DNA from 2 places in the Mesorhizobium sp. B2-3-2 genome. Region 2 is predicted to be linked to the other one. Evidence: riboswitches for the same ligand, from Rfam matches in the RefSeq annotation. Region 2 holds a riboswitch; the other holds the start of a gene.
What was found. A riboswitch is a leader RNA that binds a small molecule or an ion and turns the genes downstream of it on or off. The one in region 2 is predicted to bind thiamine pyrophosphate.

Region 1 (3,393 bases), on a different contig from region 2:
CGCGCGGGCCACGAACAGCGCGGGCATGACCGAAAGCAGCGTCGAAAGGATCGCTTGCCAGAGCGTGAAACGGACGACGCGCAGGAGATAGGGATCGAAGGCGCTCCAGGCGCCGGAGACATCGTGGGCGCCTTCGAAGACGAGGCCGGCAAACGCGCCGCCGGTCAGAAGCGCGATGGCGGCAAGCGCGAGGATGCCGGCGGAGATGCGGGGATCAGACGCGCGTTGCACGAAAGACCTTTAACATGCGTCGCGTTCCGTCGCGTAGGGCGGTCATCTCACGAGATTAGCCTGCAAACACTACTTGCTCATCACCGCAAGCCATTCATCCACCCATGCCTTGCGGTTGGCCGCGACCTCCTGCGGGCTGAACAGCAAGGTCTTGGTCGGCTTGACCAGTCTGTCGAAGGCCGGATTAAGCGGTTTGTCAGTCTTGCCGGCCGGGAACATCCAGTTGGTCTCGGGGATGGCATCCTGGAATTTCGGCCCGGTCATGAAGGCGACGAACTTTTCCGCCAGCGGATTTTTGGCGCCCGTTCTGGTGATGCCGGCGACCTCGATCTGCGGATATTCGCCCTCCTCGAAGGAAGCGGCCTGGTAGCGCTCGGTGTTCTCGGCAACCATGTGGTAGGCGGGCGAGGTCGTGTAGGACAACACCATCGGCGCCTCGCCCTTGGTGAACAGGCCGTAGGCCTCGCTCCAACCCGGCGTCACGGTCAAGACCTTCGCCTTGAGCTTGGCCCAGGCCTCCGGCGCCTTGTCGCCATAGACCGACTTCACCCACAACAGCAGGCCGAGGCCCGGCGTCGAGGTGCGCGGATCCTGGATGACGATCTTGTCATCGGCGCTGCCCTCGACCAATTCCTTCAGGCTCTTGGGCGGCGTCTTCAGCTTCTGCGTGTCATAGACGACGGCGAAATAGCCATAGTCATACGGGACAAAGATGTCGTCGTTCCAGCCGCCCGGCACATTGAGCCCGGTCACGGCGCCATGCGGCGCAAACAGGCCGGTGGCCTTGGCATCGGCGGTGAGATTGGTGTCGAGGCCAAGCACGATGTCGGCCTTGGTCGCGACCCCTTCCAGCTTGACGCGGTTGAGCAGCGCGACGCCGTCGGCGACCGAGACGAAGTCGACATCGCAGCCGCATTCGGCCTCGAATTCCTTCTTCACCACCGGGCCGGGACCCCAGTCGGCGGTGAAGCTCTCATAAGTGTAGACGGTGAGCTTGTCCTTGGCCAAGGCTGGCCCGGACAGAACCACGACCACTGCAGAGACAAGGGCGGATAAAAGCGTGCGCATCGGCGCCTCCTTCGTTCGCGTTAAAGGAATTGAGGCGTCGGACTGTCCGAAACGTCTAATCCCTCCGCCGGTACAAACCGGATCAGGTTCAGCGGGTTGGCGAGACTGCCTCTCAGCCGGTCCGCGAAACATCGCGTCCGGCACCCCGTTAGAGCGCTTCGACACATAGGCCCGGCCGGTGAACCGCGCAAGTGGCAGTTTGCCGGCCTTCCGTTTCCGCTGCCGGGCTGGTAAGGGCCACACGATATGAGCACATTCACCATCCTGCTTGGCGGCGATCTCATCCGCACGCCACGGCTCGACCGTCAAGTCGAGGGAACCCGCGTCATCGCCGCCGATGCCGGCATCGGCCATGCGAGGACGCTCGGCCTTGTGCCGGAACTTTGGGTCGGCGATTTCGATTCCGTGCCCGCCGACCTGCCGGATGAACTGGCCGCCGTGGCGCGCCGGACCTTCCCGGCGGAGAAGGACGCCACCGATGGCGAACTCGCAGTATCGGCGGCGCTGGAGCGCGGCGCGACCAGCCTCGTGCTTGCCGGCGCCTTCGGCGGCAAGCGCGCCGACCATGCCTTCCTGCACATGGCGCTCGCCCTGCGGCTGGCCGGGGCCGGGACAAAGGTGCTGTTGACCAGCGGCGCGCAGGAAGGCGTGCCCATGGCGCACGGCACGGCCGGCTTCGACTATGCCGACGGCACCCTGTTCTCGATCCTGGGTTTTTCGGAGCTTGCGGGGCTGACCGTCGCCGGCGCGAAATGGCCGCTTGACTGCGTCGAGGTCGCGTTCGGCTCGTCGCTGACCATCTCCAACGAGGTCAAGGGCAGGCTCGAGATCGCGCTGGGAGCGGGCCGCGCGCTGCTGCTCGCCCATCCCTATCCCTTGGCAGAAAGCTGACATGGCGCCGCCTCTTCTCAATCTCGACGGAATAAAACTGACCTTCGGCGGCACGCCCCTGCTCGACGGCGCCGACTTGGCAGCGTCGGCCGGCGACAAGATCGCGCTGGTCGGCCGCAACGGGTCCGGCAAGTCGACGCTGCTCAAGATCGCCGCCGGCCTGATCGAGCCGCAGGACGGCGAGGTGTTCCGCCAGCCATCGGCGACCGTCCGCTATCTGCCGCAAATGCCCGACATGGACGGCTTTGCAACCGTGCGCGCCTATGTCGAGGCCGGGCTCGGTCCCGCCGACGATCCTTATCGCGCCAGCTACCTGATGGAGCATCTCGGCCTCTCGGGCGAGGAGCGGCCAGGCGACCTGTCTGGCGGCGAAGCCAGGCGCGCCGCCCTTGCGCGCGTCATGGCGCCGGAGCCCGATATCCTGCTGCTTGATGAGCCGACCAACCATCTCGATCTGTCGGTGATCGAATGGCTGGAAGAAGAACTCGTCCGCACCTCCTCGGCTCTCATCGTCATCTCGCACGACCGCCGTTTCCTCCAGCGCGTCTCGCGCGCCACCGTGTGGCTCGACCGGGGTCAGACCCGCCGGCTGGATAAGGGCTTTGGCCATTTCGAGGAATGGCGCGACCAGGTGCTTGAGGAAGAAGAGCGCGAACAGCACAAGCTCGGCCGCCAGATCGTGCGCGAGGAACACTGGCTGCGCTATGGCGTGACGGCGCGGCGCAAGCGCAACATGCGCCGTTTGGGCGAATTGCAGACCATGCGCCAGCGTTTTCGCGGCCATCGCGGCGCTGAAGGCACGGCGACGATGGTGGCCAGCGACGCCGCCGAATCCGGCAAGCTGGTGATCGAGGCCAGGAACATCGAGAAGAGCTTTGGCGACCTCACCGTGGTCAAGGGGTTTTCGACCCGCATCCAGCGCGGCGACCGCGTCGGCCTCGTCGGGCCGAATGGCGCCGGCAAGACGACGCTTCTGAAGATGCTGACCGGGGAGTTGCAGCCGGATGCGGGTTCGGTGCGGCTCGGCACCAATCTGGAGATCGCCACGCTCGACCAGAAGCGCGAGGCGGTCGATCCGCAGGAAACGCTGGCGCAATATCTCACCGATGGGCGCGGCGAGAACCTCGTCATCAATGGCGAGCAGCGCCACGTCGTCTCCTACATGAAGGACTTCCTGTTCAAGCCGGAGCAGGCACGCACGCC
Region 2 (3,393 bases):
GAAGGCCTTGCGCACATGCCGCAAGTCGAGCCGGTTCATCGCCACGGCCCCTTTCCTGGGGCCTGCCCGCCGGCGGCCCGTTCCCAGGGCATGGCAAGGCGCTGGACCAGCACCGTCAGCCCGAACAGGACGAGCGTCAGCACGGCGCTGACGGCGACGGCGGCCAGCACCAGGTCCGGGCGGAAGTTGTTCTTGGCGTTGAGCATGTAGATGCCGAGGCCCTTCGCCGCGCCCGCATATTCGGCGAAGATGGCGCCAACGACGGCATAGGTGATGGAGATCCTGACACCAGCGAAGAAGTAGGGCAACGCCGATGGCAGCCGCGCCAGGACGAAGACACGCCAGCGCCCTGCCCCCATGGCGCGCAGCATTTGGCCGATCTCAGTCTCCGTCGCCTCATAGCCTTCGGCCAAAGCCACCAACATCGGAAAGAAGGTGACCAGCGCCACCAGCATGACCTTGGGCATCAGCCCAAAGCCGAACCACAGCACCACCAGCGGTGCAATCGCCACCAGCGGCAAGGTCTGGCTGACCACGAAGACCGGAAAAAGGGCGCGCCGCAATGGCTGGGAGAAGTCGACCAATATCGACAGCACAAAGGCACCGCTGAGCGAACAGGCAAAGCCTGCGAGCGTGGCACGTAGGGTTGGCGCGGCGTTATCGGCCAGCGCCTGCCGGTTGAGCATTGCCTGAGCGAAGACGCGCGATGGCGCCGGGAGGATTGTCGGCTTGACGCCACCAAAGCGTGCATAGAGTTCCCAGGCGGCCAGCAGTAGCCCCACCGAAAGCATCGCCGGAGCGGTTCTGGCGATGAGGTCCACGATCGGACGCGAAGGGGCGGACGGGGAGGACACACAGGTACCCGGAGCGGACGGCGCGGGGCGCGCCGTCAGACGGCGGTGGGGCTGTTGGCCGAGACGGTGACGTCGAGCGTTACGTGGCCGGCACCCGGCCCGAAGCGGCAAAAGGCCTCGTTGAGAGCGGTAAAAATGGCGCCTGCGTCGCCGCGCAACTTTGTGCAGAAATGCTTGGAGCGCTCATATACGCCCGACTGCTTCAGGACGTCGATGCAGCCATAGATCTCGTCCATGTGGTCGTCGGTGCCCATGACATAGAGCGAGAACTGCGCCGCCGCCGGCTGGCCGGTGACGGCCACGCCGCGCACGGCGGTGATAGCGGCTTCCTTGCGCGGGCCGAGCGGCCCGGCAGGTCCGCCAAACGCGTCGGAGCGACAGATTGGATCGTCCGGCTCGCCCGGGCAGCCGCGCGAGACGGCGGCCGAAAGCACGCAATGCTTGCCGCTGCGCGCTGCCGCCACGAACAGGTCGCGCATGGCAGGAAACAGCACCTCGGGCGGTCCGACCAGCAGGGTCGAGATATCGTCGGTCTCAATCCTCAGTCGATCACGATAGGGATCGAGCGCACCGAGCGCACCAAGGATAACACCGACGAAATCGTCGGCCATGGGATATAGGGAAATCTGTGCGCCTGAAAACATCGCCCGCCTCGCTCCGCTGGTATTACCCAGATCAGCTTTTAGGGTCCGTGGGCTTGCCGCCCTCGTCTCAGCCCCGACCGTACGGAGCACCCCTGTGGATGAGCGCGTTAAAGCACCAATCGGACGGCTATGAAAGCTGTTTTTTCAGGACCATCGCCGGAAATGCATTGCGCCAAGCCTGATTTATGGGCGGTTCCGTCGGGCCCGGTCTTGAGCGAAATTTGTCCGGAACCTTAGCCACGACGAGTGGTTGTCCCTATAGTCGCAAACGCGACGAACTTCGTAGAAACGAGCGAAGACTTCACAGAAATGGAGACAAACCATGTTCATGAAAATCCTCGCAGCTTCGGCTCTTACAATTGGTCTCGCCACTTCGGCGATGGCGCAAAATACTGGCGGAAACGGCGGCGATAATGGGCCTGGCAGCGGCCAATCGGTGACGGTCGACCCGAACACGCCGGCATCGCCGAACACGGTGGATCCTGGCACGACCGGCAGCACGACCGTCATGCCCGACGGCATGAATTCGAACGCCGACCGGAACTGTCCGGCCAGCCCACAAGGTGCTCAGCCGGATGCCAGCCACACCGCTCCGGGCACGGCTTCGCCGACCGTCAATGACAAGCATTGCGGCAAGTAGCCATTCGCCGAAACTGCCGGAGAACGCCACGGCACGCCTGTTCCGTGGCCTCTCCGTCTCTGGATGTTTCACCCTCGCCGAACAGGCAGGCGCCTGAAAATGCAGCCCGCCATCGGCCGAGCCTGGCAGGAACCGGGCTTTGTTCGGTCCGGGCGCCTACGAAACAGCCTTTTCGCGAACCGGCAGCTTCCAGCCCGGCCTGACGAAATGACAGGTGTAGCCGTTCGGGTATTTCTCCAGATAGTCCTGATGCTCGGGTTCGGCTTCCCAGAACGCGCCGGCCGGAGCCACTTCGGTAACCACCTTGCCGGGCCACAGGCCCGAGGCGTCGACGTCGGCGATGGTGTCTTCGGCGACGCGCTTCTGCTCATCGCTGGTGTAATAGATCGCCGAACGGTAGCTCATCCCCACATCGTTGCCCTGGCGGTTGCGTGTCGTCGGGTCATGGATCTGGAAGAAGAACTCCAGCAGCGTGCGGTAGCTCAGCCTGGCGGGATCGAAATTGATCTCGATGGCTTCGGCATGGGTGCCGTGGTTTCGGTAGGTGGCATCAGGCACGTCGCCACCGCTGTAGCCGACGCGCGTGGACAGGACGCCCGGGATGCGTCGGATCAGATCCTGCATGCCCCAGAAACAGCCGCCGGCAAGCACTGCGCGTTCGCTTGAAGTCGCCATATCAAATCTCCCCAAAGCAACTCCGGGAAAGGTTGTAGCCGTTTCCGTCCGGATTTGCGCAAGATAAAACTGGAGGCCCGGCGCTATGACAGCCGCTCCAGGATTTCCCATAGATGGGCATTGTCGTCGGCTTCGTCCAGTCGGCGGGCGCGTCCTGCTGCCGATCACCACGGGCGCGCGGCGTCACTCCCCAGGCTTGAACCTGCGCACCACGACCTCGAATACGATATCCGAGATCCACATGGCGCAGACGCCGATGAGGAATGCGGCCGCCAGCGTCGTGGTGTCGTCATTGGCCATCGGCAGGCCCATGGCGCGGGAATACTGGACCACGGGCAGCGTCAGATAGGCGGCGGCGAGCGCGCCGCAGATCGGCGAGGCCACCATCTCGCGCGGCTTGTAGCGGTGGCGCGACAGCGCTCGCAATATGCCGCCGGACAGGCCGGCGAACACCACCGGCACCTTGATACCGAGCAGGTCGAAAATATCATGCATCATTTCATCGTCTCGCGATCAGGCAACAGATGACCGATCCGGCACCGAAGATGAGCAGTCCCCGAGCAGCAGGACCCGAATCGAG

Region 1: linked by a shared signal. The riboswitch ahead of thiB (thiamine ABC transporter substrate binding subunit) and the one ahead of FJ964_RS28140 (YkoF family thiamine/hydroxymethylpyrimidine-binding protein) in region 2 are both predicted to bind thiamine pyrophosphate.

Annotation. Positions count from the first base shown of each region.
Region 1 is NZ_VFWA01000004.1:439,696-443,088, reverse strand. Features, by position in the region: gene thiP (thiamine/thiamine pyrophosphate ABC transporter permease) at 1-231, opposite strand, end outside; gene thiB (thiamine ABC transporter substrate binding subunit) at 301-1,299, opposite strand; TPP riboswitch at 1,342-1,457, opposite strand; gene FJ964_RS13755 (thiamine diphosphokinase) at 1,546-2,190, shown strand; gene FJ964_RS13750 (ATP-binding cassette domain-containing protein) at 2,192-3,393, shown strand, end outside.
Region 2 is NZ_VFWA01000020.1:26,797-30,189, reverse strand. Features, by position in the region: gene FJ964_RS28150 (ABC transporter ATP-binding protein) at 1-39, opposite strand, end outside; gene FJ964_RS28145 (ABC transporter permease) at 36-791, opposite strand; gene FJ964_RS28140 (YkoF family thiamine/hydroxymethylpyrimidine-binding protein) at 890-1,498, opposite strand; TPP riboswitch at 1,489-1,602, opposite strand; gene FJ964_RS28135 (hypothetical protein) at 1,821-2,138, shown strand; gene msrA (peptide-methionine (S)-S-oxide reductase MsrA) at 2,295-2,813, opposite strand; gene FJ964_RS28125 (hypothetical protein) at 2,997-3,308, opposite strand.